Regions from separate parts of the Streptomyces sp. NPDC052682 genome, predicted to be linked through region 2. Evidence: riboswitches for the same ligand, from Rfam matches in the RefSeq annotation. Region 2 holds a riboswitch; the other holds the start of a gene.
The links. Region 2 has a riboswitch for cobalamin ahead of AB0K80_RS25500 (CbtB-domain containing protein). Riboswitches for the same ligand answer to the same signal wherever they lie in the genome.

Region 1: it holds a riboswitch for cobalamin, as region 2 does, so the genes downstream of both, AB0K80_RS29675 (HoxN/HupN/NixA family nickel/cobalt transporter) here and AB0K80_RS25500 (CbtB-domain containing protein) in region 2, are expected to answer to the same signal.

Annotation. Positions count from the first base shown of each region.
Region 1 is NZ_JBFATS010000023.1:86,845-101,628, forward strand. Features, by position in the region: gene AB0K80_RS29610 (hypothetical protein) at 1-275, opposite strand, end outside; gene AB0K80_RS29615 (PP2C family protein-serine/threonine phosphatase) at 429-1,661, shown strand; gene AB0K80_RS29620 (hypothetical protein) at 1,726-2,787, shown strand; gene AB0K80_RS29625 (hypothetical protein) at 2,892-3,281, shown strand; gene AB0K80_RS29630 (substrate-binding domain-containing protein) at 3,286-6,129, shown strand; gene AB0K80_RS29635 (extracellular solute-binding protein) at 6,129-7,505, shown strand; gene AB0K80_RS29640 (hypothetical protein) at 7,933-8,352, shown strand; gene AB0K80_RS29645 (permease) at 8,780-9,784, shown strand; gene AB0K80_RS29650 (TIGR03943 family protein) at 9,781-10,470, shown strand; gene AB0K80_RS29655 (hypothetical protein) at 10,505-10,723, shown strand; gene AB0K80_RS29660 (GAF and ANTAR domain-containing protein) at 11,020-11,787, shown strand; gene AB0K80_RS29665 (ribosomal protein L7/L12) at 11,846-12,121, shown strand; gene AB0K80_RS29670 (hypothetical protein) at 12,132-12,908, opposite strand; cobalamin riboswitch at 13,109-13,306, shown strand; gene AB0K80_RS29675 (HoxN/HupN/NixA family nickel/cobalt transporter) at 13,334-14,422, shown strand; gene AB0K80_RS29680 (VOC family protein) at 14,496-14,784, shown strand, end outside.
Region 2 is NZ_JBFATS010000017.1:98,016-112,799, forward strand. Features, by position in the region: gene AB0K80_RS25485 (ABC transporter permease subunit) at 1-548, shown strand, start outside; gene AB0K80_RS25490 (hypothetical protein) at 608-928, opposite strand; gene AB0K80_RS25495 (CbtA family protein) at 1,072-1,833, opposite strand; gene AB0K80_RS25500 (CbtB-domain containing protein) at 1,859-2,086, opposite strand; cobalamin riboswitch at 2,123-2,270, opposite strand; gene AB0K80_RS25505 (histidine phosphatase family protein) at 2,367-2,945, shown strand; gene AB0K80_RS25510 (ferredoxin) at 3,634-4,008, opposite strand; gene AB0K80_RS25515 (ChaB family protein) at 4,133-4,537, shown strand; gene AB0K80_RS25520 (DUF6479 family protein) at 4,575-4,940, shown strand; gene AB0K80_RS25525 (hypothetical protein) at 5,031-5,381, shown strand; gene AB0K80_RS25530 (SigE family RNA polymerase sigma factor) at 5,541-6,050, shown strand; gene AB0K80_RS25535 (cellulase) at 6,062-6,616, shown strand; gene AB0K80_RS25540 (dolichyl-phosphate beta-glucosyltransferase) at 6,722-8,023, shown strand; gene AB0K80_RS25545 (hypothetical protein) at 8,080-9,291, shown strand; gene AB0K80_RS25550 (formylglycine-generating enzyme family protein) at 9,382-10,032, shown strand; gene AB0K80_RS25555 (hypothetical protein) at 10,140-10,433, opposite strand; gene AB0K80_RS25560 (MFS transporter) at 10,539-12,101, shown strand; gene AB0K80_RS25565 (hypothetical protein) at 12,129-12,368, opposite strand; gene AB0K80_RS25570 (SRPBCC family protein) at 12,456-12,869, shown strand; gene AB0K80_RS25575 (hypothetical protein) at 12,885-13,193, shown strand; gene AB0K80_RS25580 (cytochrome P450) at 13,287-14,561, shown strand; gene AB0K80_RS25585 (glutamate-cysteine ligase family protein) at 14,682-14,784, shown strand, end outside.

The DNA.
Region 1 (14,784 bases), on a different contig from region 2:
AGGGCGTGCATCTCGCGCATCAGCCGCGGGGCCACCGCCCGTACGGCCACGTACAGCACCATGAAGGCGAACGCCGTCACGAAGCCGAACAGCACGTTCCAGCCGGTGATGGGGCCGCCGTCGCGGCGGTTGGCCGCGGCCCAGTAGCCGTAGAGCAGCCCGAGCACCACGGGCAGCGCCCACCGCGCGGCGGTGTGGACCCGTGGGCCGAACACGTCGGGCGTACGCTGCCGCTGCGTGCGCGCCCGGCCGGGCGCGGGTGCCGCGTGAGCCATGAGAGCACTCCTCCCTCTCCGCCCCTGCTACCAGGGCACATCGGCGTACGGCCGTCGGCAAGTCGGCGTGGGTCCCCCGGTCCGGGACCGGATGCGGCGGGTGCCGCCGCATGGTTCGCTGGGGCCGTGAGCAGCGGGAACGGGGGGCACGGCCTGCACGACCGGTACCGCTGGGCCGGCCGCCGGGACGCCGTGCGCGGGCACCGCCTGCTGCGGGTGCGGGGCCGCAGCGTGGCCTGGCTGCCGCCGCTGCTGCTGCTCGCCGTGATCCCGACGGTCGACCTGAACACCGCCGGCGACTTCCGGATGGTCTCCTGGCTCGTGCTGGTGCCCGGCATCGCGGCCGCGATCTGCGGGGTGTGGGGCACCGCCGTCTTCACGGCGCTCGCGGTCGGCACCTACATCGCCGTGGACAGCCTCTGGCCTGCCGAGTACCGGTCCGGTCCGGCCGACTTCGTGCTCGTCGCCCTCGGCGGACTGCTCGCCACCCTGGCCTGTGCCGTGCGGGTGCGCGACGAGTCCCGGGCGGTGCACATGCGGGACGTCGCCGACACCGTCCGCCGCACCGTGCTGCGCCCGCTGCCGGCCGGCTGGGGCGGCCTGGACCACGCGGGCGTCTACCTCACCGCCGACGCCCAGGCCCGCGTCGGCGGCGACTTCTACGACATCCAGCCCGGCCCGCACGGCACCCGGGTCCTGGTCGGCGACGTGCAGGGCAAGGGGCTCGGCGCGGTGGAGACGGCGGCGGCGCTGCTCGGCACCTTCCGGGAGGCCGCGTACCACGAGCCGGACCTGGCCACCGTCGCCGACCGGCTGGAGACCCGCATGCTGCGCCACCGCGCCCACACCGGCGCCCTCGGCCGGGGCGAAGGGGACCGGTTCGCCACCGCCGTCCTCGTCGGGTTCCGCGACGACGCCCCGGGCACGGTCGACGCCGTGTTCTTCGGGCACGAACCCCCGCTGGCCGTCGGCCCCTCGGGCGTGCGCGCCCTGCCGGCCGGCGGCGGACTCCCGCTCGGCCTCGGCGACCTGGGCGCCGGCCCGCCCCCGGTACGGCGGCTGTCCCTCGCCCCGTCCGAGACGCTGCTGATCGTCACCGACGGGGTGACCGAGGCCCGCGACGCCGGCGGGGCGTTCTACCGGCTCGCCGACGACGTGCGCCGGGCCGTCGCCCACGATCCGCGCCTGGCGGAACCGGCCCGCCTGGTCGCCTTCGTCCGGGACGGCACGCTGCGCCACTGCCGCGGTCACCTGGGCGACGACACCACGGTCTTCGCCGTCCGGCGGGCCGGCGGGCCGCTGGGCCAGGACGTGGTGCCGTGGGCGGGAGCGGCGACGGGGCCGGGCGCGCGCGAAGGCCACGAACGGGGAGGTTTGCAGTCCTGAGGCCCCCCTTTGCAGCCGCAGCGGTTACCGTGCTGCCGTAACTGATCGACAGGGGGAGGGGACCATGCCCGGAACCGTGCTGCTGGTGGCGGCCTCGCCGCAGGGCAGGGGACGCCTGGTGGACGCCGCCTCCGTGCTCCCCGTCCTCGCGGCCGTGCCGCCCGCCGTGCTGTCCGGCACGGACACCGCCAACGTGGTCGAACTCGCCGACCCGCTCGACCCGCAGGCCGTCCTGACCCGGCTGCGCGCCGCCGCGGCGGCCCCCGGCCCCCTCACCGTGTACGTCACCGGCCAGCTCCAGCTCGACCGGCGCCAGCACCTGCCCCACCTGGCGATGGCCCGTACCACCCCCGCCACGGTCCGCTACACCGCCTTCCCCTGGCACTGGTTCCGGGAGGAGCTGCGGCTGCGGCCCGGCGGCACCACGACCCTGGTGCTCGACCTGCACGCCGACACCGAGAGCTGGCAGTGGCTGCGCGCCCACCGGCTCGACTGCGGCCGGGAGGCCGCCGTTTACGGTCGCATCGCGCCGCCGCCGTCCCGGCGTACGGTGGCGGCACCGGCGTACATGCGGGCGGTGGCGACGATCCTGCGCAGCGGGTTCCGGCCGCCGGTGGAGCAGCTGCACCAGCAGGCGCTGACCCGGATCGCGCCCGAGAGCACGGGCGCGGACCTGGTGCTGGCGGTGGCGGGGCCGGGCAGCGGCGACCCGCACGCCGCCCTCACCGCCGCTGTGCAGGCCGGGCGGCACGCCGACGCCGACGCGCTCGCCGCGCGGTACGAACAGGCCGCCGTACGGGCGCACGGGCCCGGCTCGCAGGAGGCGCTGCACTGGGCCGAGGTCCGGGCGGACCTGGCGATGTTCGCCGGGGACGCGGTACGCAGCTGCCGGACGTGGCTCGCGGTGGCCCGGGCCCGGCTGGGCGCCGGGCAGGCCCCCGACGCGCCCGCCGTCGAGGCCGCCGTGGACCGGGCCCACCACCAGTGGGGCCAGGTGACGGACCCGGTGCGGGCCCGCGAACTCGGGCTCGCCCTGGCGGAGCTGCGGGAGAAGGTGCCCGGGCGGCGGCAGGGCGCCCTGGACCACGTACAGCGGCAGCTGCGGCAGCTGCAGACCCAGGGCTGAACCGGCCGAACCACCCGCTTCCGGACCCTCCCCAGTGCGCAACGGCGGTGTCATGATGGTGAGTTATGGCTGAGGGGGATGGAGTGGCGGCCCGGAGCATACGTGTGCGGCTGGACGAAACCGCCACCGAAAGCGACGTCGGGGCCCTGCACAAGTGGCTGGAGCGGGAGAGACCGCTCGACGAGATGGTCCGTACGAGCAAGCTCCAGATCCACGAGCGGCGCCGCACCGACGACACCGACGGGGGCACGGCCGGGACGCCGATGGGCGTCGACATGGAGATCGTCGTCACCGTGCTGGAGACCACCGTCCTGGTGGTGGAGGTGCTGGACCTGGTGAGGCGGGCCGTGGACGCGTGGCGGGGCAACCGCGCCCGGGTCGAGGACGGCGATCCGCCCACGGTCACCGTCGACCCGGAGGACCCGCAGGCCGGCGACCCCGGCCGCAGCGACACGGAGGACGGTGATCCGCCCGCGGCCCGGGTGGACGGTTGAGCCGGTGAGCCGTTTCGACCCGCGCGGGTGGGCGAACCGGGCGCTGCTGGTCGGGGTGTCCGAGTACGACCTCACCGACCCGCCGCACGGCGTGCCCGGTGACCTGCCGGCCGTCAAGCACAACCTCAACCGGCTGCGCGAGGTGCTCCAGCGCGGCCGGATCTTCGGCGACCACGAGATCACCCTGGCGCGGTCGCCGACCCTGGACGACTTCAGCCGCGCGCTCGGCACGGCCGCCGCCGAGGCGGAGGGGCTGTTGCTGCTGTACTTCGCCGGGCACGGGGCCGTGCCCAGCGCGGGCGACGAACTGTTCCTGCAGATGCGCAACGCCCGGGTGATCGCGGGCGGGCACGCCGTGTTCCCCGGGGCGGAGCGGTTCACGGACGTGCTCACCGTTCTGGCCACCAGCCGGGCCCGGCGGATCGTGGTCGTCCTGGACTGCTGCAACGCTGGCAACGCCGCGTGGATCTGGGAGCAGTCGCGCGAACGGCGGCGCGTGCTGCTGCTGATGAGCGTGCAGGCCAACCACCGCATCGACGCGGGGGACGCCCGTACGCCCACGCCGTTCACCGCGGAGCTCGTCCAACTCCTCGGCAAGGACGGGGAGCAGTGGTTCCGGGACCTCGCGGACGGGCTGCGCGAGCGGATGGCCTCCGGCGGCCACCGCACCCTGCGCGACGAGCCGTGGGAACCGCAGTGGCGGGCCGCGCACGACGAGGACGTGCTGGTGTCGGCGCGGGGGGTACGGCGGCTGCCGCCGGGGCCGGAGGAGGAGCACCCTGACTCGGACTCCGACCGGGGCCCGGACCCCAACCCAGATCCGGATCCCGACCCCGGTCCGAAGCCTGACCCGGGCCCGGATTCCGACCGAGATCCGGATCCCGACCCCGGTCCGAAGCCTGACCCGGGCCCGGATTCCGACCCAGACCCGGATCCCGACCCCGATCCGGACCCCGGCCCCGGTCCGAAGCCTGACCCGGACCCCGGCCCCGGTCCGAAGCCTGACCCGGACCCCGGCCCCGCCCCGCACTCAGTCCGCCGGCGGCTCCGGGAGATTCCAGGGGCGCTGCTGTCCGGCTGGGGGACCGTGTCCGCCTGGTTCCGGCGGCCCCGGCTGCCCCGTCTGCACCGGCTCGGCCGGCACCCCCGCCGGGCGTTCGCGCTGGGCGCCGCCCTGCTGCTCGTCCCGGCCGCCCTGTACCTGTTCTTCCACCACCGCGGCGACGACGACACCGTCTGCGCCCCGGCCGTCGAGTTACGCGTGCTGACCGACCCCGACCTGGAGCGGACCGTGCGGGCCGCCGCCGACGCGTATCTGGCCTCTGAGGAGAACACCACCGACGGCTGCCGCCGCAGCGGCATCACCGTCTACAGCGCGGGATCCGCCCGGGCCGTCCACGCGCTGCGCAAGCAGTCCACCGAGTGGAAGGAGCCGCCCGGCGACGCCGACAACCCGCAGCGGGACGTCGGCCCGCAGCCGGACGTGTGGATCCCGGCCTCCCCCGCCGACGCCGCCCGGGTCACCGGGGGCCAGGACTCGGACGCCGTCGCGGCCCTGGAGCCGGATACGGATCCCTTCGCCTACTCCCCGGTCGTGCTGGCCGTTCCGCAGGACCTCGCGGTCGAGCCGCTGTACGAGCGCGTCGGTCCGCCGCTGACCCGGATGATCGACGACCTGCGCGCCCGGGCCAAGGGCGCCGAAGTGCGCCGCCCCGACCCCGAGTTCACCGACACGGGCCTGCTCGCCACGGTCGGCCTGCACCGCCCCGACAGCGTCGACCCGGCCCGCGCGGAGCGCCGCATCGCCCCGGGCGCGCCCTCGCCCACCGCCGGTGACCTGCTGTGCGTCCTGCCCGACGCGAAGTCCGTGGACCTGCGCACCGCCGCGCTGGTGCCCGAGTTCCTCATGAAGAGCGGGGTCGGCTGCGACAGCGCGAAACGGGTGCCGCGCATGGCCCAGTACCCCGGTGACGTCCCCGGCATCGAACCGCTCTTCGTCCGGGTCCGCTGGAAGGGCGCCGACCGGGACAGGGCGGACCGGGACGCGGCGGCCGACGGCTTCCGGGCCTGGCTCACCGGCGAGCGGGGGCGCGAGGTGTTCGCCCGGGACGGCTTCCGCGCGGCCACCGGCGACCGGCCCCTGATGGACTCCGACGACCCCGGGACCGCGCCCGACGCCGGCCCGGACGACGGCCTGGTCTCCGATCCCACCGGCCTCGACCGGTCCGCCGGGCGGGACCAGATGGAGCAGGCGCTGACGCGCTACAAGAACGCCAACGGCCCCGGCCGGGTGCTGTTCCTGCTGGACAGCTCCGGCTCGATGACCGACCGGTGGGAGGGGCCCGGCGGCGGCCCCCGCCTGCTGCAGCAGTCGCTGGGCGGGCTCGGCGGCCAGGACGAGTACGGCGTGTGGGCGGTGGCGGGCCTCGGTGACCGGTCGTACGAGACGCTGCTGCCGTTCGGGCAGCACAGCCGCAAGGAGGCCCGGGCCGCCATCGGCGCCCGTGCCCGGGTCCGGGACGCCGAGGCCGACCCGCACGCGGCCCTGCTGGCGGCGCTCGACGCGATGGACGGGCACGGCACCGGACGCCCCCGGCTGATCGTGTACATCACCGACGACGAGGACGTGGGCCGGCTGGCCGGCGCCGACCTCGCCGACGTCCTGGCCCGGGCCCGCGCGGTGAAGGTGCCGGTGGCGATGGTGTCGCTGGCCGCCGGCGGCTGTGACCGGGGCCGGCCGGACGCCGAGGTGTCGGCGGCGAGCGGGGGGCGCTGCATCGACGCGGGCGAGAAGCTGGGCGCGGCGCTGCACGACGAGGTGGCGCGGACGGGGACGGGGGAGGACTGATGGGCCGGTGGTCGCTGCGCGGGCTCGCCGCTTCGGCGGCGTGCCTCGCCCTGCTCCTGACGGCCGGCTGCACCGGCGACGACCCCGGCGGGGCGGCGCCCCCGCCCTCGGACGCCGGGCCCGGCCCCATCGTGGTCGCCAGCGGCCGGGACGTCACCGGCAAGAACGGGATCCGTCAGCAGCTCATCGACGCCTGGAACCGGCGGCAGGGGGACACCGGCTACCGGGCCCGCCTGGTGGAACTGCCCGGCAACGCCGACGAACAGCGCAGCCAGCTGCTCGGCGCCCTGCAGTCCGGCAGCGCCACCTACGACGTGGTCAACCTGGACGTGACCTGGGTGCCGGAGTTCGCGGCGGCGGGGCTGATCCGGCCGCTGCCGAAGGAGCTGCTCGACGCCGACGTCATCCCGTCGGTCGCCGCGACGGCCCGGTGGGACGGCCAGGTCTACGCGGCGCCGTTCAACAGCGACGTCGGACTGCTCTACTACCGGCGCGACTACCTGGAGCAGGCGGGAGTGCAGGACCCCGTCCTGGACCCGGGCATGGACTGGGCCGGGCTGGAGGACCTGATCGAGACGGTGAACGAGCGCCGGCCCGAGGGCTACGAGAAGGGCTGGACGACCCAGCTGGCCGCCTACGAGGGCCGTACGGTCAACGCGATGGAGGCGTTCGCGTCGGCGGGTGTCCACCTCACCGACGCCCGGGGGAGGTACACGGCCACCGTCGGCGAGCTCACCCGGGGCGTGGCGGAACTGCGCCGCCGTACCGCGGAGTCGTACACCCTGCGCCCGGAGGCCGAGAGCTCGGACGAGGACACCTCCCTGGACGACTTCGCCGACGGCCGCACCGCGTTCCTGCGGCACTGGCCGTACGCCTACGGCACCCTGCACCAGACCTTCGACCGCCGGCAGCTCGGTGTCGTCCCGCTGCCCGGCAAGGCGGTGCTCGGCGGGCAGAACCTCGCCGTGACGGGGACGTCCGAGCGGGCGGCCAAGGCGGCCGACCTCATCCGGTTTCTCACCGGCAGGGAGAGCGAACGCTGCCTGCTGGACGCCGGGTTCGCGGCCACCCGGGCGTCGGCGTACGAGGACGACGGGGTGCGGTGCACGGTGGCGGCCACCACGCCGACGGCCTCCCCCACCGGGGAGAGCGCCGACCGCATGCCGCGCGACAAGGCCGGCCGCCCCCTGTACGCCGAGCCGACCCTGTACAAGGCGCTGAAGGACGCGGTCCACCGCCCCCGCACCCCGCTGTACGGGGCGTTCACGCAGACGTTCACGGCCCGGCTCGGCGCCCTGTTCGGCGACCGGCCGCCGGACGACACGGAGTTGGCGAAGAGCCTGGACGAGGGGCTGCGCAGGGCGCTGCCCGGCTGACGCTTGCCCCACGGCGGGCAGGCAGCCGCCGACGGGGCGAGGGGGAAGTCGGCGTTGCCCCACCAGGCTCCGGGACGGGGGCGTAGGCCACCGCACGGCACCGAGGCCGTCACGGCTCTCGCCCTGAGCCGCGACGGCCGCACTCTGGCCGTGGGCGGCGATACGAGCGCCGTCCAGCGGTGGGACGTGACCACCGGCCAGCCCCTGGGCGGCCCCCCGGCCCACCCCCGGCGGGTGCCGTACCGGACGGTGTGCGGCGGTGACGGACCGTCCGTCACCCGCGGTGCCCCCGGTCTCAGGATGATGAGCGGATCGATCACCGTCAGCAGGGACACCCTGCTGAGCGAGATTCTCAAGCCAAACATGGGCCCGGTTCACCTGGCGATCTGCCGGAAACACTGCGACCCACGGCACTGAGGAGCAACAGATGACTTACTACCCTGACCTGTCCCCCTACTCCTACGACGAGTCCTCTCGCGAGATGCTCAACGTGGGGTGGCTCTCGCCAGAGCACGACTACACGAGGGGCGTGGTGGACGAGCGGGTGGTTGAAGCCCTGAAGATCCTCTGCGCCGCCTACGAGAACCAGATGCGCGGCATCCATCACTGCGAGTTCTGCGACGCCGACCGGCCGTTCGTCTTCGGTGGGACAACTGGCGACACCAAGGTCCTGCTCGGCTCGGCGGAAATCCGAGTGGAGGGAGCAGACGGAACGTGTTACGCCGCACCGGATCTGGTGCTCCATTACATAACGGGGCACCACTATTGTCCCCCCGAGGAGTTCTGCCAAGCAGCGGTGCGCGCCGCGGGACTTGGAACGGTCAGTGAGCTGACCCTGGCCGAGTAGTCACGACCCACGAAGAAACAGCACGTATAGCGGGAGCCCCGCCGGGCCGTAGGCTCGCGGGGCTCCTGTCTCGTGGAGAGTCCGCGATGGAGGAGGCCAAACAATCCCCCTGGACTTCTTCCGTGTATTCCAACGGAGAGTGCGTATTGATCAACATTGCCTGGTCCCGGAAAAGCGAGGTCGCCGGGGCTCTCATCGCCATGGCGAGGGTCGGGGACTTGTGACGTATGACCCGCAGCGGGAGCTGGTCGTCGAGGCGTGACGCACGCGAGTTGCTCGCACCCCAGGCAGCCGTGCGCGCGGCGGGACTGGCAACGGCGGGTGGGCTGACCCTGGCCGAGTAGTTACCCCCGGCCACGGACGACGGACCGTCGCACAGCCGGTCCGGGTAACCTGCAGGCACTTGTGCACGACCAGGGCGGGGCTTGTGGAGAACCAACGAACGGTGGCCGACGGGCTGCGGCTCGGCCTGCGCGGGCTCGTCCAGGTGGCCCTGGGCGGTGCCGCGCTCGCCGTCGTCGTCACCGTCGCCGCCCTGCTCGGGCCGATGCTCGCCCTCGACCTGTACACCCCGCCCGTCGCCGCCTGGTGGACGGTCTTCACCGCGATCACCGTGCAGGGCGTGCCGTTCCTGCTGCTGGGCACGGTGGTGTCGGCCGCGATCGGCGCGTTCGTGCCCGAGCGGGTCTTCACCCGCCTGCTGCCCCGCAGCCCGGCGCTGGCCGTGCCGGTCGCGGGCGCGGCCGGGGCCGTCCTGCCCGGCTGCGAGTGCGCCTCCGTGCCGGTCGCGGGCAGCCTGATCCAGCGGGGTGTCGCCCCGGCGGCGGCCCTGGCGTTCCTGCTGTCGGCGCCCGCGATCAACCCGGTGGTGCTGGTGGCGACCTCGATCGCCTTCCCGGGGCAGCCCCGCATGGTGCTCGCCCGGCTCGCCGCCTCCCTCGCGGCGGCGGTGATCATGGGGTGGCTGTGGGCCCGGTTCGGGCGGGAGGAGTGGCTGCGGATGCCGCGGCGGTCCGCCCGGCAGGCGGCGAGCGGTCCCCGGGCCTTCGTCTCCGGCCTCCAGCACGACTTCCTGCACGCCGGCGGCTTCCTGGTGGTGGGCGCGGCGGCCGCGGCGACCTTCAACATCGTCGTACCGAGGTCGGTGCTGGACGTGTTCACCGGATCGGCCTGGCTGTCGGTGCTGCTGCTCGCCGTCCTGGCTGTCGTGCTGTGCGTGTGCAGTGAGGCCGACGCGTTCGTGGCGGCCTCCCTCAGCGGCTTCTCGCCCACCGCCCGGCTGGCGTTCCTGGTGGTCGGCCCGATGGTGGACCTGAAGCTGATCGCCCTGCAGGCGGGCACCTTCGGCCGGGCCTTCGCCGTACGGTTCTCGGCGGCGACCTGGCTGGTGGCGGTCGGGAGCAGCGTCCTGGTGGGGTGGTGGCTGCTGTGAGGCGGTACGGACCGGCCGTCCTGCTCGCCCTGACCGGGGCGGCGATCTGGCGGGTGTCGCTCTTCAGCGACCTGTACCTGCGGTACGTACGCCCCGGTCTGCGGCCCTTCCTCCTCGTGTCCGGGGCGCTGCTGATCCTGCTGGCGGCGGCGGTGGCGGCCCTGGCGCGCGGGCAGCGGCAGGCCCATTCCCACGGTCCCCGGGCCGCCTGGCTGCTCACCCTCCCCGCCCTCGCCCTGCTGCTGTTCCCGCCGCCCGCCCTCGGCTCCTACAGCGCCGAGCGCGAGTCGGCCCAGCGGTCGTCCCAGGGCGTCGTCACCTTCCCCGCCCTGCCGGCCGGTGACGTGCTGGAGATGTCCCTGAACGAGTTCACCGCCCGGGCGTTCTACGACAGCAGGCGCTCGCTTCAGGGCCGTACGGTCCGCCTGACCGGGTTCGTCACCCGCGACGGCGACGGCACCTGGTACGTCACCCGCCTCCTCGTCTCCTGCTGCGCCGCCGACGCCACCACCGTCAAGGCCGAGGTCCGGGGCGCGGCCGGCCCGCCCGCCGACACCTGGGTCACCGTCACCGGCACCTGGCACCCCGAGGGCGCGCCCGGTTCGGACGAGGCGTGGCCGCCGGTCGTCGACGCGGCGGAGGTGCGGCGGGTGAGGGCGCCCGCCAACCCGTACGAGGGGCGCTGACCGGTCGGTCGGCGGCACGGTGCGCCGCGAGGGCGTGCCCGGTTGGGACGTGGCGTGGTCGCCGGTCGTCGATGCGGCGGAGGTGCGGCGGGTGAGGGCGCCGGCCAATCCGTACGAGGGCGCTGACCGGTCGGTCGGCGGCACGGTGCGCCGCGAGGGCGCGCCCGGTTCGGACGAGGCGTGGCCGCCGGTCGTCGACGCGGCGGAGGTGCGGCGGGTGAGGGCGCCCGCCAATCCGTACGAAGGGCGCTGACCGGTCGGTCGGCGGCACGGTGCACCGCGAGGGCGCGCCCGGTTGGGACGTGGCGTGGTCGCCGGTCGTCGATGCCGCGCGGGTGCGGCGGGTGAGGGCGCCGGCCAATCCGTACGAGGGGCGTTGAGCGGCCGGTCGCGGATACCCCGTGAAGGCCCTCTGCGCACGGGTTTCGCCCTGCGGGCCACGGGTAGTCGGGGCTCGTTTCCGGGCGGGCGGCGCAGGCCGGACCACCCTGTCGAGGGCCCGCCCCGGGAGTCCGTCGATGGTGAAAGGCGCGGTGCTCGAAGGAGGCGGTGACCGTGCGGCCCAGGGACGACCCCAGTGGCGCCCCCGGCCCACACCCCAAGGACATCGACCGGGCGCGAGCCGCCGACATGATCGCCGAGGGCGTGCGCGGCGCCGCGCCGGGGGAGATCCCGGGTCGGCTGTGCGCGGTGGCGGTGGAGCTGCTGCCGGTGACCGGCGCCAGCGTGTCGCTGCGCAGCGACGGCATGCCCGTCCAGCTGAGCGCCAGCAGTGACCGGGCCGCGCGGCTGGCGCAGATCCAGGCCACGCTCGGCGACGGGCCGTGCCGGCTCGCGCTGGAGACCGGCGCGCCGGTGCAGGCCTGCGACCTGACGACGGGTCAGGACCCGCTGCGCTGGCCGGTCTTCGCCCAGCAGGCGACGGCCGCCGGGGTCAGGGCGGTGTACGTGATGCCGCTCGGCAACGACACGGTGTGCCTGGGCACCCTCGACCTCTACCGCGACACCCCCGGCGTGCTGACCGACCGGCAGCTGTACGTCGCCCGGCTCGTGGCCGGGGCGATGACGGTGGCCCTGATGGCGCTGCCGCACGGGGAGGACCACGAGACGCTGGGCGGGGAACCCTGGCTGAGCGGCCTGGCCGCCGACCACGACGAGCTCTTCCAGGCCATCGGCATGATCATGGCGCAGCTCGGCGTGGGTGCCGACGAGGCGATCGCCCGCCTGCGCGGCGACGCCTTCGCCCGGGGCCGCACCGCCCTCGACGTGGCACGCGACGTGGTCGCCCGCCGCAGGCGGTTCGAACGGGACCCGTGATCCGCGCAGCCGTGCGCCGCCGTGCACCGGGCGTGGTGACCTTCGTAGGCTCCCGGTCATGGACATCACCACTGTGCTCTTCGCGCTCGTCCTCCTGCTGGCTCTGGTCACCCTGCAGAGCCGGATCGCGCAGGCCGAGCGGCGTGCCGTCCGCGTCGAGCGCAAGCTCGACCGGATCCTCGACCACCTGGGGCTGCGCGAGGACGAGCCGTGGCGGGACGAGGTCGAGGCGCTCGTACGGGACGGCAGACGCATCCAGGCGATCAAGGTCTACCGGGAGGCGACGGGCGTCGGCCTGGCGGAGGCGAAGGAAGCCGTCGACCGCCTCGGCTGACCCGCCCGGCTCACACGTCGGCCCGCCCCTGCTCCCCGATCTGAGTCAGGCGCTCGGCCCCGAGCCGGACGGCCGTCTGCGCGACCTCCGCCGCGAGGTCGCCGAAGCCGCCGTGGGTGAGGGTGATCGCCTCATCGCCGACCCGGACGGCGGCCACGTCGACGGTCAGGTACGCCGACTCCCCGTCCGCCGTCTGCCCGCCGAGCACCACCCGCAGGGCCTGCCGCGCGTCCCCGGCCTCCGGCAGCGGCAGGTCGGAGACCTGGACGTACGCCACTCCGCCCCGGGTGGTCGCCGCCATGAACTCCCCGCACCTTCCGGGCAGCGACCTCAGCCAGTCCAGCGTGCGGTCCACGTCCGCCGGGCGGTGTGCGGCGACCTGGTAGCGCAGCTGGGCCTCGGTGCCGGAGTCGTCGAGCGCGGAGGTGGCGCGCGGACCGGTGGGGGTGCCGAACAGGTCCTCGGTGTACAGGACGTCGAGCAGGCGCTGGCACTCGGTGTCCTCCGTACTGGCCTTCAGCAGCCCGTCCCGCCAGGTCGCCGCCCCCCGCGTCGGCACCCACGCCTCGCCCAGGTCGGCCTCCGTGAGCAGCGCGGCCCGCACCTGCTCGGCGGTGAGGGCGGCGGACCGCTCGGCGGAGGGCCCGGCCGGGCTGGACGCGGGCGAGGCCCGGTGCTCCGGCCGGGACGCCGGCGGCGCCTGGACGGAACAGGCGGCGCTCACCAGGGCGGACGCCGACAGCCCGGCGGCGAGGAGGACACGGGCGGCGGCCGGGGGGTGGGTCATCGGGGGTGCCTCCCTGCGGAGCCGGACGGAGCCGTCCGGGATCAGCGCGTTCCAAGATCGGTGCGTGTTCCTAAGGCACCACCTGACGCGGCGGCTTTCCACCGCGGCGGGCCGTCCGGGTGAGGGCGGCCCGGACCGCTCCGGGGTGTGATCTTGGACCTTTCCGGACCGGGCGGCTATGCAGCGGCCCCGGCGACGGCCTACGGTTGCCGGGCCGTGGTGTTCGGGAAGCCGGTGACGTGCCCTCAGGGGCCCAGTCCGGAGCGGCCCTCGCCACTGTGATCGGGGAGTTCCCGACCCACGTCCCGCAGGGACAGCCACTGGCCGCCAGGCCGGGAAGGCGGGCCGGGCGCGCGCACCCGTAAGCCAGGAGACCGGCCACGGCATCTCACGAAGTGATCCACGAGGTGCTGGAGCGTGACCGGATGAGCCTGCCCACCCCTGCCCCCTTCCGCTGGCGCCGGGAGGACACCGTCAAGACGGCCGGACTGATGGCGGCTGTCGCCGCCCTGCACGTCGTCGCGTTCGGGGTGCTGTTCCTGCTGGTCGTGCCCGGCCACTACGAGGTCGGCGACAAGGCGTTCGGCATCGGGCTGGGCATCACCGCGTACACCCTCGGCATGCGGCACGCCTTCGACGCGGACCACATCGCCGCGATCGACAACACCACCCGCAAGCTGATGGCGGACGGCAAACGCCCGGTGTCGGTGGGTTTCTGGTTCGCGCTCGGCCACTCCAGCGTGGTGGTCGTCCTGGCCCTGCTGATCGCGGGCGGCACGCAGCTCGCCGGCCGGGTGATGGACGAGGACTCCCGCACCCACCAGGTCCTCGGTGTGCTCGGCACGACCGTCTCCGGCTCGTTCCTCTACCTCATCGCCGCCCTGAACCTGGTCGCCCTGGTGGGCATCCTCAAGGTGTTCCGGGCCATGCGGGCGGGCGCGTACGACGAGCGGGAGCTGGAGGCGCACCTGGACGCGCGCGGCTTCATGAACCGCATCCTGGGCCGGCTGACCAGGTCCATCTCCCGCCCGGGGCAGATGTTCCCGCTCGGCTTCCTCTTCGGCCTCGGCTTCGACACCGCCACCGAGGTCACCCTGCTGGTGATGGCCGGCTCGGGCGCGGCGGCCGGGCTGCCCTGGTACGCGATCCTGTGCCTGCCGCTGCTCTTCGCCGCCGGCATGAGCCTGTTCGACACCCTCGACGGCACGTTCATGAACTTCGCCTACCAGTGGGCGTTCTCCAACCCCGTGCGCAAGGTCTTCTACAACCTCACCATCACCGGCCTGTCCATCGCCGTCGCCTTCTTCATCGGCACCATCGAGCTGGTCGGCGTCCTGCACGACAAGCTCGACCTGCACGACTCGGTCACCGGCTGGATCGCGGGCCTGGACCTGGACCACGTGGGGTACGTCATCGTCGCCCTGTTCGTGGTGGTGTGGGCGGCGGCGGTGGCGTACTGGAAGCTGGCGCGGGTGGAGGAGCGCTGGGCCGTACGGGCGGCGGAGACGCCGTAGCGGGGCGGCGGCGGGAATCGCCCGGCCGGGCCCCGGGTTGACGGTGGTGCCCGGCCTGACGAGGGGAGCCGACATGCCCGAGCAGCAGCAGCCCGCCGTCCGCGAACTGCGCCTGGTGGTCACGGCGGCCGACTACGACGCCGCCCTGCACTTCTACCGCGATGTCCTGGGCCTGCCCGAACGGGGCGCGTTCAGCTCCCCGGACGGACGGGTCACCATCCTGGAGGCCGGCCGGGCCACCCTGGAGCTCACCGACCCGAACCACGCCGCGTTCATCGACGAGGTGGAGGTCGGGCGGCGCGTGGCCGGACCGATCCGGGTCGCCTTCCAGGTGGACGACTCCCCCACCGCCACCGCGCGAC
Region 2 (14,784 bases):
TGGTGGTGACGGTGGTCAGCGTGGTCACCGGCCTGCTGCTGGGCATGGCACCGCGGGCGAGCGCCGGCCTGACCGAGGTGCTGGCGACCCTGCCGGCCGTCCTCGCGGGCCTGCTCGTGGCCGGGGTGACGGGACCGTCGGTGTGGGGCGCGGCGGCCGCGGTCTGCATGGTCGGCTGGACCCCGTACGCCGCCCAGACCGCCGCGCTGCTGGAGCAGGAGCGCGCGAGCGGCCACATCGCCGCGGCCGTGGCGCTGGGCGCCGGGCGGCTGCACGTGCTGCGCCGCCACCTGCTGCCCGCGATCGTCCCGGCCGTGGTCCGCAACGCCCTGCTGCGTCTGCCCACCGCCGTCCTGGTCCTGGCGTCCCTCGGCTTCCTGGGCCTGGGCGAGCAGCCGCCGGCTCCCGAGTGGGGACGGCTGCTGTCCGAGAACCAGCCGTACGCCGAACTCGCCCCCTGGACCGTGCTGGGCCCGGCCGCCGCGCTCGTCCTGCTGTCCGTGCCGGCCGTGGCGGGGAGCGCGCTGGGGCGGCGCAAGGGGCGGTGAGCGGCCGGCGGCCGCCCGCGCGGGACGGTTGGCCGCGCCGTTCGCGGCGGTGCGGTGTGCTACGCGGTGCCGGGACCGTCGAGGAACCGCAGCAGCACGGCGGCCTCCGCGCGCAGGCGCGCGGCGCGGCCGGCATGCGCGGGTGCCGTCAACCGCGCTGCCTCCTCGAGCCGTTCGGCGGCCTCGGCCCGCACGACCTCGACCACCGCGGGCTCGCTCAGCTCACGCCGCGCCGCCTCGGTGGCCCCGGCGCCGGCCGGAGCCGCCTCGATCGCCACCCCGCGCAGCGCGTCCGCGTCCACGGGCACCGCCTCCGCGTTGTCCAGCGCGGCCAGGGTCGCGCGCAGCGCACTCACCGCGGCCCTGTCACGGGCCCGCATGGCTTCCGGCAGGGCTTGACGCATACGAAGACGTAGGGACATGCCGGTGACCTTAGGGGCGGAACTTCCGGCACCTCAACGGCATTACGCACAGGGCCCCGGGCATGCCCGGGGCCCTGTGGCGCGAGGAGATGGGTGGGGGATCAGTGCGGCACGGAAGCCGCCGGTGTCGGAGCGGGCCGGTGGGCGGTGGTCCTGGGGGTGAGCGCGCGTTCCGCCAGTGCGCCGAAGAGCAGGCCGAAGGCGGTCCACAGGGTCGCCTGGACGGCCAGCGCCGCGAGGCGGAACTGCCACAGCAGCGTGGCGGGGAACCCCTTGGGGACGTTGTCGTAGGACGGCAGGAAGGCGTAGGCGAGGACGACGGCGAGGACGAAGAACGCCCCGGCGGCCAGCGTCGCGTTCCAGTTGCCCAGGCGCGGCGCGAGGCGCCTGCCGAGGATCACCGTGCCCACGGCCAGCAGCACGCTCAGCACCACCATCAGGAAGTACAGGGCGGTGCGCTGGTCGAGGGTGTCGGGGTCGCCGACGGCCGGCGGGTTGGCGGGGTACTTCAGGAACGGCACGACGTACACGGCGACCAGGCCGGCCGCCGCGAGCAGCAGCGCGCTCGCGCGCGGCCCGAAGCGGCCGATCCGGCCGAGCGCGACGCAGTACGCCAGGGCGGCGATGCCGCCGAAGGCGACGCCGTAGACGAGGACGCCGGTGGACAGGCCGGCGGTGGACTGCAGCGTACGGCTGACGATCTCCTCTCCCCCGTGTTCGTGGGCGTGCGCCTCCTCGAAGGCGATCGCCGCGTCGACGCGCGGCTCGCCGAGGAAGTAGGCGACGACGAGGGCGAGCAGGCCCGCGGCCAGACCCGCGAGCATGCCGCGCACCAGCAGGGTGCGCACCGTTGCGGAGTTCATGGGCTGGTGGCTTCCTTCCCCGCCGTCAGTGGCAGGGGAAGCCGAGCAGGTGGCGTGCGTCGTGCACCCACTCGTGCACGTCCTCCCCGGCCAGCAGGGAGGTGGCGCCCTGCTCGGCGCCGACGAAGTACAGCAGGACCAGCATCAGGACGCCGAAGAAGACCGCCCAGGGAGCGATCGCGCCGAGCGGCAGCTTGGCGGGCAGGGCGTCGGGGGTGGTGGTGGGGGCCGGGTGGACGGCGGACTGCGCCATGGCAGGACCTCCTGGGATACTCGCGTCCCGAATCGGTGGTGCACGAACGACGGCAGCGGGTCTGACTCACCGGGCCGCACAGGGCGTGCGTGCCCGGCATACAGTGGCGCGACCGTGCCGGAATCCCACCGGCTTCCACCATGCCGTCGTGAATGTCGACGAGACCGTACCGCGTGGCGCGGATCCGGCCAAGGGCGCATGGGCGGCGGCGAGCGCCCCTTGCGGAGCCGGGGGCCTCAAAGCCCAGTCAGAGAAAGGACGTTGGGGCGGGAGTGGACGGATGACGAGCCGAGTGATGTTGATCTCACCCGCGATCACCGCGGCTGTGCGGGAGGCCCGTTTCGACGACGGGTGCCCGCTGGACGCGGCCGGGCTGCGGCAGGCCGAAGCGGCCGCCGGCTCTCTGCCGCCGGCCGCGCGGATACGGGCCTCCCCCACCGTGCGCTGCCGGGAGACGGCCGCCGCGCTCGCGCTCGACGCCGTGGCCGAGCCCGAGTTGGCGGGGCTGGACGCCGGGCGGTGGCGCGGGGCGACCCTGGCGGAGGTGGGGGCGCGGGAACCGGAAGCGCTGGCCCGGTGGCTCGCCGACCCCCATGCGGCGCCGCACGGCGGCGAGTCGGTGCGGGCGTTGTGCGACCGGGCGGCGGCGTGGCTGGCCTCGGTCGCCGGGGCCGAGGGCCGGACCGTGGCCGTGGTCGAGCCGGAGATCGTACGGGCGGTGGTGGTACGGCTGCTGGGCGCGCCCGACTCGGCGTTCTGGCGCGCGGACGTCCCGCCCCTGACGGTGGTGGAACTCAGCGGCCGGTCGGAGCGCTGGAACGTACGGCTGGGCCGCCCGCTGGGGGCGCCGCCGGCCTGACGTCCCCGCCCTTCGCGGCCCACAAGTCCGCAGAGCCTTCCCGGCGCCTCCACCGCCGACTCGTTGCTCTGCGACCGACCGCCGACCCCTGCCGGACCGCCTGTGCGTGGACCTGCTGATCCGCTCACCCACCCAAGCCCGGCCACGGACCGCACGCCCGGCTCGGCGCCCACCGACCCCGGGTCCGCCTGCGCCCAGCACCTGCCGATCCGCGCCCCGCCCAGGCCCCGGGCCACCGGCGGCACCGGCGGCTCGGCGCAATCCGCCCCTCGGTCGGGCGGCCGACTCGACACCCGCCGGCCCTGCCGGACCGCCTGCGCACGGAGTGCCGATCCGCGCACCCACCCAAGCCCGGCCCCACGGACCACACGGCCGGCTCGGCGCCCGCCGCCCCAGGTGGTCCGCCGTGCGCGGCACCGCACCAGGACCCGAGCACAGGCACTGCCCGGGCGCGGTACCGGCTGACCCACGTACCACCTCGGGCTCGGGCCACGGGCCGCACCTGCCTGCCCGGCCGATCCCCGTCAGCCCCAGGCCGACGAGCGCGGGCGACCCGGCACGCCGTTGCCGACGCCTCCGCGCCGTCGGCCGCCGGACGTACCGCCGGGTCGCCCGCACCGCACCGGCGCACGGGCAGGACACCGCTCAGGCCTCCGGCCCGCGAGGCGGGGGCGCCGTGCGGTGCCGGTCAGCCCAGAGTCGCCAGGAAGTCCGTGCAGGCCCGGGCGCACGCCCGGCACGCCGCGGCCGATTCCTCCGCTCCCGGGTACGCGTCGAAGACGTGCGCGCCTTCCAGGCACACCGTCCGGCACCACTCCACCTGTGTGCGCAGGGCCTTCTCGTCCACCTGGTTCTGTTCGGACAGCACACGGCAGGTGGCGTCGCACACCTCCGCGCACATGATGCCCTTGCGTCGTACGAGTTCCTGGTTCTCGGTCCCTTCGGGATCCACGAGGCTCGCCCGCAGCGCGCACGCCCGGGCGCACTCCGTGCACGCCTGCGCGCAGGCGAAGCGGTCCTCCAGGAACCGGAACAGCTCCTGCTGGGATGTCGTAGAAGTCACACGGCGCGGGTAGCCCCGGCCGAAGCCGGTCAAACCCAGTGCTCGCAAGGGTTCCGTCCGTTTTCCGGAACCCGGCGCCGGGCACTCGGCGAGCGCGACATCACGAGGGACGGAGGTGGCGGACATGCCCGGACGCGAGGAGCTTCCGTCGACCCTGGAGCGTTCCCCCGAGGACGCCCAGCGCACCTGGATCAAGGCGCACGACTCGGCGGTGGAGCAGTACGGCGAGGGCGAGCGCGCGCACCGCGTGGCGTTCGGCGCGCTGAAGCACATGTACGAGAAGGTCGGCGACCACTGGGAGCGCAAGGAGGGCGGCCGCAAAGGCCCCTCCGATCCCCGCTCGGCCCGGCCCCGCGGGCAGGGCGGCCGCAGCGGCGAGGGCGTCGACGAGCAGGCCTCCAAGGAGCACCTGTACGACCTCGCGAAGCGGCTCGGTGTGCAGGGCCGGTCACGGATGTCGAAGGGCGAGCTGCTGGAGGCGATCCGCAAGGCCAACCGGTCGCGCACCCGGGCGGCGCGGGAGAGGTGAGCCGGTTCACGGTGAGGACCGGGGGTACTCGCGAGCCATGAATACCGCATGGATGGAGCTGGCCGCGGGCCGGGGCGCCCTCGGCGTCGGACTGATCGTGGCGGGTGCGGTGGTCGTCGTGCTGCTGCTGGGCGCGTTCGCGCTGGGCATCCGCGTCATGCGCCGGGAGTCGCCGGCGCCGCGCCCGGAGGAGCAGCCCCGCATGCCGGACGGGGGCCCGGTCCGTGAGACGCACGAGATCCGGGAACCCGAGGAGATGCCGAGAAGCGAGACCCGTCTGACGCCGCACGAGCTCAAGGGCCACGGCACCACGAGGGACCGGACGAGCGCGGCGCAGCAGCGGCCCCGCTGGGACGAGGGCAGCAGCGGCTCGTTCGGCAGCGGGGGGCCGGGCGGGCGCTGACCCGCCGCAGCAGCCGCTTCCGACGGCTCGGGACACCGGCGTCGTAGACGAGTCCGCATCCAGGGATCCGTACACAGGGAAGTGAGAACCATGGCCGATCCCGCACGCAACACCCTGCCGCTGCCCGACTACGACCATCTGCCGATCGGCGGGCTGGAGAGCCGTGTGCGGTCGCTGTCCGCGGACGAGGTGGAGGAGCTGCTGGCGTACGAGCGCTCGCACGGCGACCGTGTTCCCGTGGTCGAGCTGCTGGCGAACCGGCTGGAGCAGTTGCGGGCGGGTGCGCAGCCGACGTCCGGCGACCCGGGCGCGCTCCGTCCTGAGCAGCGGGAGGGGCACGCCGGTTCCGCGGTGTCGCCCGCGACCTCGCCGGAGCCGTTCAGCCCGCCGCCGCACGGCACCCCCGACCAGTTCGGCAAGCCGAAGGGGGACCGCATCTGAGACCCCCCGCACATGGGTGAGGGCCCACGCCACGGTGGCGTGGGCCCTCACCCATGTGCGGGGGGTGAGGTGGATCACACGTTCGAGGTGCATCGTGGCGCGGGGGTCAGCGTCTTTTGAGGGGTGTACGGGGTTGGTCGGACGCGGGGGACGGTGAAGGTGGAGCGGTTGCGGGGGGCGGACGGCTTCGACGAGTTCGTGGCTGCCCGGTGGTCGGCGCTGCTCCATGTCGCCCGGCTGCTCACCGGTGGCGACCGCCAGCGCGCCGAGGACCTGGTGCAGGAGTCGCTGGTCAAGCTGTGGTTCGCCTGGCCGAAGGTCGGCGAGCAGGCTCCGGAGGCGTACGTCCGCCGCGTGCTGGTGCGGATGGCGGCCCGCTCGGCCAGGCGGCGCTGGTGGGGTGAGCGTCCGGTGGAGCAGCTGCCCGACCGCGCCGAGCCGGGCGACGTGTCCTCCACCGTGGCCGAGCGCTCCCGGCTGGAGGCCGCCCTGGCGCTGCTGTCGCCGCGGCAGCGGGCCGCGGTGGTGCTGCGCTACTACGAGGACCTGCCCGAGTCCCAGGTCGCCGAGGCGCTGGGCTGCCCGGTGGGCACCGCCCGGTCCCACGCCTCGCGCGGGGTGGCCCGGCTGCGGCAGCTGCTGTCCGAGACCGTCCGGCCGGTGGGGTGAGGGGAGAAGCGATGGACGACTTCGAGCGGGACCTGGCGCGGCTGATGCGCGACACCCAGCAGCACGCCCCCTTCGCACCCGAGCACCGGCGGCGGCTGCACGAGGGCATCCGGGCCCGGCGCCGTACCCGGCTGCTGTGGCGGGCGGGCGGCGGTGCCGTGGCGGCGGCCGGGCTCGGCGTCGTGCTCGCCGTGCTGCCCGGCATGCTGACCAGGGCCCAGCCGCCCGCCGATCACCGGCCGCAGCCGATGACCAGCCCGACGCCCTCGGTCAGCGCGCAGCCCGCGCCCACGCCCACGCCCACGGCCCCCGAGCCGAGCGCGAGCACGTCCACCGCCGTGCCGACGGCCCCGCCCCCCACCAGCAGCAGCAGCGCGCCGCCCGGCGGCTCCGGCGAGCCGACCGCCACGTCCGAGCCGTCCGCCACGCCCACCGAGAGCCGGACCGCGACGGCGCGGCCCACTCCCCCGCCCTCCGCGACGCCGACCACCGTCCCGCCGTCCGCCGAGCAGTCGCACGAGCCGTCCGCCTCGGCCGGCGAGGTCACGGAGCAACAGAGCAGGTGACCGCTTCTGCGGCCCGCGCGGACGGCCGCCGCGGGCTCGTCCGCACTGTCAGCACTACGGGCGCCCTCGGCATGCCGCGCGCCGGAAAGAGACTGTGAACCAGCCATGAGAACCCTGAGGCGGTCGGCCCCGACCGGCCGCCGGACCGTCGAGCCGTCCTGGGACCCGGCGGCGCTGCCGCGCCGCGCACCGCTGCCCGCGCACCATCCGGACCCGGTCCTGGACGTGGTCGTCCCCGTCTTCAACGAGGAGAACGACCTGGAGCCGTGCGTGCGGCGGCTGCACGCACACCTCGCGGAAACCTTTCCCTATCCGTTCCGGATCACCATCGCGGACAACGCCAGTACCGACCGCACCCCCGCGATCGCCGCCCGGCTGGCCGCCGAGCTGCCCGGCACGGGCTGGCTGCGGCTGGCCGAGCAGGGGCGCGGCCGGGCCCTGCACGCCGCCTGGTCGCGCTCGACCGCGCCGGTGCTCGCCTACCTGGACGTGGACCTGTCCACCGACCTGGCGGCCCTGCTGCCGCTGGTCGCCCCGCTGATCTCGGGCCACTCCGACATCGCGATCGGCACCCGGCTGGCCCGCGGCTCCCGGGTGGTGCGCGGCCCGAAACGCGAGTTCATCTCCCGCTGCTACAACGGGCTGCTGCGCGGCACGCTCGCCGTGCGCTTCTCCGACGCGCAGTGCGGGTTCAAGGCGGTACGGCGGGACGTCGCCGAGCGGCTGCTGCCGCTGGTGGAGGACCAGGCCTGGTTCTTCGACACCGAGCTGCTGGTGATCGCCGAGCGGGCCGGGCTGCGCATCCACGAAGTGCCCGTGGACTGGGTGGACGACCCGGACAGCCGGGTGCGGATCCTGTCCACGGCCCTGGCCGACCTGCGCGGCATGGCCCGGCTCGGCCGGGCCCTGGCCTGCGGCCGGCTGCCGCTGGCCGCGCTGCGCCGGCCCGGCGACCTGGACGAGGCACAGCGGCTGCCGCCCGGCCTGGTCCCCCAGCTGCTGAGGTTCGCCACCGTCGGGGTCGCCAGCACCCTGTTCTACCTGCTGCTCTACACCACGCTGCGGCCGACGGCCGGGGCGCAGGCCGCCAACGCGCTCGCCCTGCTGGCCAGCGCCCTGGCCAACACGGCCGCCAACCGGCGGCTGACCTTCGGGGTGCGGGGCCGCAACGGGGTGCTGCGCCACCAGCTCAAGGGCCTGGCCGCGTTCCTGTTCGGCCTGGCCCTCACCAGCGGTGCGCTGGCCGTCCTGCACCGCACCGCGCCCGGGGCCGGCTCCCGTATCGAGGTGGCGGCGCTGATCGCCGCCAACCTGGCCGCCACGCTGCTGCGTTTCCTCCTCTTCCGGGCCTGGGTGTTCCCCGCCCGGCACACCCGCCGCCGTACGACAGGACGCACCGCCTCATGACCACCGCCCCGGACCGCCTCGCCGGTCCCCGACCGACCGGCGGCGCAGCGAGCGAGATGTCCCCGCCCGGACCGGATGCGCGGCAGCGGCTGTGGCGCGCCGTCCGGCACCACGGGCCGGTGCTGGCGACGTACGGCGTGCTGAAGCTCGTCGGTTTCGCCGTCTTCCTGCACCTGCTGGACTCGGCGGGCGACTTCCGCGACAAGAACCCGCGCTTCGGCGGCGGCGCCCACTCCTGGGATGTGCTGGGCAGCTGGGACGGCTGGTGGTACCAGCAGATAGCGGTGCACGGGTACGACCCGGCCCTGGAGCCGGTTCCCGGCGCGACCGGGCTGATCACGCTGCAGGGCAACTCGGCGGCGTTCTTCCCGCTGTACCCGGCGCTGATGCGGCTGGTCTCCGAGTGCACCGGTCTCGGCCCGTTCGGCGCCGGACTCGCCGTCTCGGTGGCGGCGTCGTTCGTGGCGGCGCTCGGTGTCCACGCCGTCACCGCCCGGCTCGGCGGCCGCCGGGCCGGGCTGATCGCGGTCGGGCTGTGGGCGGTGTGGCCGGGCTCGGGCTCGGAATGGGCGGTGTACTCCGAGTCCGTCTACACGGCCCTGGCCGCCTGGGCGTGCCACGCCGTGATGACCCGCCGCTGGCTCACGGCGGGAGTCCTGGTCTTCACGGCCGGGCTGTGCCGCCCCACCGCGGCCACGCTGATCGCCGCCCTGGCCGTCGCCGCACTGCTCGCCCTGTACCGCCGCCAGGACGGCATCGCCCGGCCGCTGCTGGCGGTGGCGATCTCACCACTGGGGCTGGGCGGTTATCTCGCCTGGGTCGGCTACCGCATGGGCGACTGGAACGGCTACTCCAAGCTCCAGGACGGCGCCTGGGCCCACACCTTCGACTGGGGCAGGCACACCGTCGACGTCGTGTCGGGCGTGGCGGTGGGCCACTTCGACTACCTCTTCGCGATGGCGTACGAGGACGTCATCGGGGTCGGTGTCGCGCTGCTGGTGCCGGTGCTGACCGTGGTGCTGCTCCAACTGCGCCCGCCGGCCGTGCTGGTGGTCTACACGGTCCTGTCGTACCTGATGGTGATGGGCACCCAGCAGTACTTCGGCAACGTCTCGCGCTATCTGCTGCCCCTCTTCCCGCTGCTGATCCCCGTCGCCGTGGGCATGCGCCGCCTGACCCTGCCGTCGCTGGCCGCGGTCCTGGGCACGGCGGCCCTGGCCTCCGGGTCGTACGCGGGGTACGTGCTGTTCGAGCTGGGAGTGCCGTAGGCGCGTGTGGATCTGAGCCGTCGTCAGCACGGACCGCTCTGCCGGTAGGGTCGTGTCGTGGACACGGGGTCGGGGCTTTCGGGGCAGGAGATGGTCGCCGTTCCGGCGGGGACGGTGACGCTGTCGGACCGGCGGACGGGGCGCAGGTGGCCGGTCGAGGTCGGGCCGTGCCACATGGCGGCCCACCCGGTCACACAGGCGTGGTACGCCGAGGTCACCGGCCACCGCCCGGGCACCGTACAGGGCGACCTGCTGCCCGTCGAGTCGGTGTCGTGGTGGGACGCGGTCCGCTTCTGCAACGCCCTGTCCCGGCGTGCGGGGCTGACGCCCGCCTACCACCTGCGGCCCGAGGCCGGGACGGCCGAGTGGGACGCCCGCGCCGACGGGTACCGGCTGCCGACCGAGGCCGAGTGGGAGCACGCCTGCCGGGCCGGCAGCACCGGCCCGCGCTACGGCCCGCTCGACGAGATCGCCTGGTACCGGGGCAACTCCGCGGAGCGCATCCACCCCGTGGGCGGCAAACGGCCCAACGCCTGGGGGCTGTACGACATGCTGGGCAACGTGTGGAACTGGTGCTGGGACCTCTACGACCCCGAGGTCTACGGCACCTACCGGGTGCTCCGCGGCGGCGGATGGTCCGACGAGCACTGGAGCTGCCGCGCCTCGGTGCGGCGCCGCAGCCATCCGACGTTCCGGATCGACGACGTCGGCTTCCGCGTCGCGCGGTCCGTCGCGGCCTGACCTCCCGGACCCGGCAGCCGCCCCGTCCCGCCGACACCGCCGCACGGCGCGCCCGAGGAGGGACGCCAGGGGCATCCCGACGCCGCGTGCTTCCCTGGCCGGCGTGCTCAGTCCCGGTCCAGGTATTGATCCTCTTCCTGGTCCTCGGGCAGGTAGTAGGCCTGCCTGAGGAACGCGGCCATGTCCTCCAGGGCCTGCGCGTAACCGGCCCGGTAGCCCGCGCCGGTGTCGGTGCGTCCGCGCTCCGCCTCCGCCCACCGGTCGAGGAGCAGGGCGATGTGCAGATGGTTGCGGTACAGGGCCCCGTGCGCGCCGTTCAGCGCGGCACCGGCGCGCTCCTCGCTCCAGTCCTCCAGGGCGCTGGTGTCGAAGTGGAGCAGTTCCTCGTCGCGGGGCTGCACGGTCGTTCTCCTCAGGCCTTCGTGCCGTTTACCAGGTTGCGGGACGGGAAACCCGTCACTCGGCTTTCGCATGGGCGTCGACGGATCCGGTGCGCGGAGGTCGCGATGACGGCTCCAGTGGGGATCGATGACAGTGTCAGGCCCGTCCGCAGCACGGTGCCCCAGCGGATGGACCGGCTGCCGTGGAGCGGTTTCCACTGGAAAGTGGTCATCGCCCTGGGCATCACCTGGGTGCTGGACGGGATCGAGATCACGATCGCCGGTTCCATCGCGGACCGCATCCGGGACGAGCAGTCCCTGGGCTTCTCGGCGTCCCAGGTCGGTCTCACCGCCAGCATCTATCTGCTCGGCGAGGTGGTGGGCGCCCTGGTCTTCGGCCGGATGGCCGACCGGCTCGGCCGCCGGAAACTGTTCATCGTCACCCTGGGCGTGTACCTCGTCGGCAACGGGCTCACCGCCCTGTCGATGAACTTCGCCTTCTTCGCCGTGACCAGGTTCATCGCGGGTATGGGCATCGGCGGCGAGTACGCGGCCCTGAACTCGGCGATCGACGAGCTGATCCCGAGCCGTCACCGCGGCCACGCCGACCTGGCGATCAACGGCACCTACTGGCTCGGGGCGATGATCGGCGCGGCGGCCAACCTCGCCTTCCTGAACCCGAACCTGTTCTCCATCGACCTCGGCTGGCGGCTGGGGCTGCTGCTGGGTCCGGCCATCGGTCTGGCGATCTGGGGACTGCGGCGCACCATCCCGGAAAGCCCCCGGTGGCTGCTCACGCACGGCCACCCGGAGGAGGCCGAGGAGACCGTGACGCGGATCGAGCAGGGCATCCAACGGCGCGGGGTGCGGCTGGAGCCCGTACCCGACGACCAGGCGATGGAGTTCCAGCGGCGCAAGCCGGTGTCCTACCGGGAGCTGGCGCGGGTGCTGTTCCGCGACTACCGGCAGCGGTCCTTCCTCGGCTTCATGCTGATGGTCACGCAGTCGTTCCTCTACAACGCGATCTTCTTCACGTACGCGCTGATCCTCGCCGAGTTCTACGACATCCGGGGCGGCGCGGTCGCGTACTTCATCTTCCCGTTCGCCGTCGGCAACCTCCTGGGGCCGCTGATCCTGGGCCGGTTCTTCGACACGGTCGGACGCCGCGTCATGATCGGCGGAACGTACTGCCTGTCCGGCACGCTGCTGTTCATCACGGGGTGGCTGTTCGCCGAGGGGGCCCTGAACGCGGTGACGCAGACCGTGCTGTGGTGCGTGATCTTCTTCATCGCCTCGGCCGCCGCCTCCTCGGCCTACCTGACGGTCAGCGAGATCTTCCCGATCGAGATGCGCGCCCAGGCGATCTCGTTCTTCTTCGCCGTGTCGATGCTGTTCGGCGGTGTCATCGCGCCCTGGCTGTTCGCCACGCTGATCGGCGACGGCGACAGTCCCTGGCGGGTGTTCGCCGGCTACACGGTCGGCTCCGTCCTCATGGTGCTCGGCGGGGTGACCGCGTTCGTGTGGGGCGTCAACGCCGAGCGGAAGTCCCTGGAGAACATCGCCGTACCGCTGTCCGCGGTCGTCGCCACCGCCGGGGAGACGTCGGCCGGCGGACTCACCGGCGGGCTGACCGCCCACGTCCGCAGGACCCCCAAGGACGTCACGAAAGACGACTACTTCCGCTCGTAGCCGCCGCAGCGCCGGGGCCTGCCCGGGTCACCTGCGGCGGCGCCACACGATCCGGGCTGCGACGGACAGCACCGCGAGGGCGGCGCCGGCGAGGTTCCCGAGGGCGACGTCCCGGGCCCGTTCCCCACCCAGGGCCAGCCCGGCGGCGAGCAGCCCGGCGACGTACGCGGCGAAGGCCACCACCAGGTCCGCCCACAGCAGCCGCACCCGGTCCGGCCCGCGGCCGCGCGGCCGGGTGGATGCGGGGCGTTTCGGGATCCTCACCATCTCGGTCCGGGTACCCCTCGTGGTTACGTCCGGGCAGGACGGGAACGCGTGGCGCTGAACGATCCCCGACGTGAGGCCGGTACCGCGATGACCGAGTACGAACGCTCCCGCACGATGTCCGCGCCGCCCGAGCACGTCTTCGAGCAGGCGGCCGCCGTGGACCAGCTGGACACCTGGCTGCCGGACGACCTGCACGTGACGGCCGGGGACCTGCCCGCCGTGACCGTACACGAGGACCGCACCGACGAGGACACCTCGGCCCTGCTGCGGGCCCGGCGCGAGCAGATGCGGCTCGAGTGGGGCACCCGCGACCAGGGCGGCTACGCCGGGTGGCTGCAGGTGGCGGGGATCGGCAGCGGCGCCAGCGAGGTGACGCTGCACCTGTCGTTCTTCGACGACGGCCACGACCCGGGCGAGCAGACGGTGGGCGACGCCCTGGACACCAGCCTGCGGCGCCTGGAGGAGCAGGTGCGGCTGCGCGTCGGCCATGAGGCCGGCTGACCGGGGGCCCGGCCTGTGGCACGTGTGAAGCAGTACGCCGTAGCCGCCTCCGGGCAGTGGACCGACGAGGAGGAGGGCCGGCGACGGCTGCCCGCCGGGGAGGTGCACGCCTGGGAGCCCGGCCTGAACCAGACCGTCTGCGGGCTGTCCCTGAGCCGGTCCCAGCTGATCCGCTTCCCGCACGTCACCTGGGCGGACACCTTCCCGGAGTCCGGCGGGGCGGCGGACCGGGTACGGCGCCAGTGCCCGCGCTGCGCCTCGGTCGCCGGCCGCCGGGGCCTGGACGCACGCCCCCGCTGGCAGCGCACCAACCCCCGGCCGTGAACCGCGACACCAACCCCTGGCCCGCACCGAAGACCACCTTCAGCCGCGACCACGCTCTGTTTCCGGGCCGAAGCGGCGGGCACCCGGCGCGCCATGAATGACAGTCGTCGCCCCCCGATCACCGACAGCTCCCTCGCTCTCCTCGCCAAGGGCTACGCCTGGCTGCCCGACCGGCGCCGCCGTACCACAGCGCCCCTGGTGCGCGCCCGGCTGATGGGACAGCACGCCGTCGCCCTGTGCGGGCCGCAGGCCGTGCGGTTCTTCTACGACGAGCGGCACGTGGAACGCGGGTCGGCGCTGCCCGGCCCGGTGCTGAGCACCCTGTTCGGTCACGGTGCCGTGCACACCCTGGACGGGCCGGCCCACCGCGTGCGCAAGGAGATGTTCCTGTCCCTGCTGACCGGGCCGGAAGCGGTCGCGGGTGTGGTGGACAGCGTCACCGCGGTGTGGGACGAGGCGGTGCGGTCCTGGACCGGCCGCCCGTCGGTGGTCCTGTTCGACGAGGCGAGCCGGGTACTGACCGAGGGAGTCTGCCGGTGGGCCGGCATTCCCCTGGACGACGCCGAGGCGGTGGCCCGGGACCTGGTCGCCATGGTCGACGGCTTCGCCACCGCCGGCCCGCGCCACTGGCGGGCCCGCCGCGCGCGGGCGCGCAGCGAGGCGTGGCTGGGCCGGCTGGTGGAGGACGTACGGGAGGGCGCCGTCGCGGCCCCGGCCGGCTCGGTGCTGGAGACGGTGGCCGGGCACCGGGACGCCGACGGCCTCCTCCTGGACCCGCACACCGCCGCGGTCGAACTGCTCAACGTCATCCGCCCGACCGCCGCCGTGTGCTGGTTCGTCGCCTACGCCGGTCACGCGCTGCACCACCGGCCCGAACTGCGGGACCGGCTGGGCGAGGACGACCCCGCCTACGCGGTGGCGTTCGCCCACGAGCTGCGGCGCTTCTACCCGTTCGCTCCCTTCGTCGGAGGCCGGGCCGTCACCGACCTGACGTGGCAGGGCGAGCCGATCCCGGCGGGCACGATGGTCCTGCTCGACCTGTACGGGCAGAACCACGACCCCGCCCTGTGGGAGGAGCCGTACGCCTTCGACCCGCGGCGCTTCCTGGCGCGGCCGCCCGAGCGGGACGAACTGGTGCCGCAGGGCGGCGCGGACCGTGCGGCGGGGCATCGCTGCCCGGGTGAGGACGTCACGGTGGCCCTGCTCAGCGCTCTGGTGCCCCGGCTGGCACGGCTGGAGTACGAGGTGCCCGCGTCGCAGGACCTGCGGATCCCGCTGAACCGCATGCCGGCGCGCGTGCGCAGCGGCTTCGTCATGGCGTCGGTCCGGGTCCGGGCCGCGGCGCCCGCCGCGGCCCGGACGCCCTGACCCCGGCTGCCGATCCGGCGGGGCGGGCGCGGTGGTGTACTGCGGCCCGTCCCGCCTGGTGGGGGCCGCCCCCGGGTGGGACGCTGGTGAAAGGTGTCCGAGGAGGACCCGGGAGGGCCGATGGGACGGGACGTCCCGGCGCTGGTCTTCACCCGTGAGGACCGCCGCCGCTACCGGAGCAAGATGCAGGCGTGCCTCGACGCCTTCGCGCAGATGCTGCGCG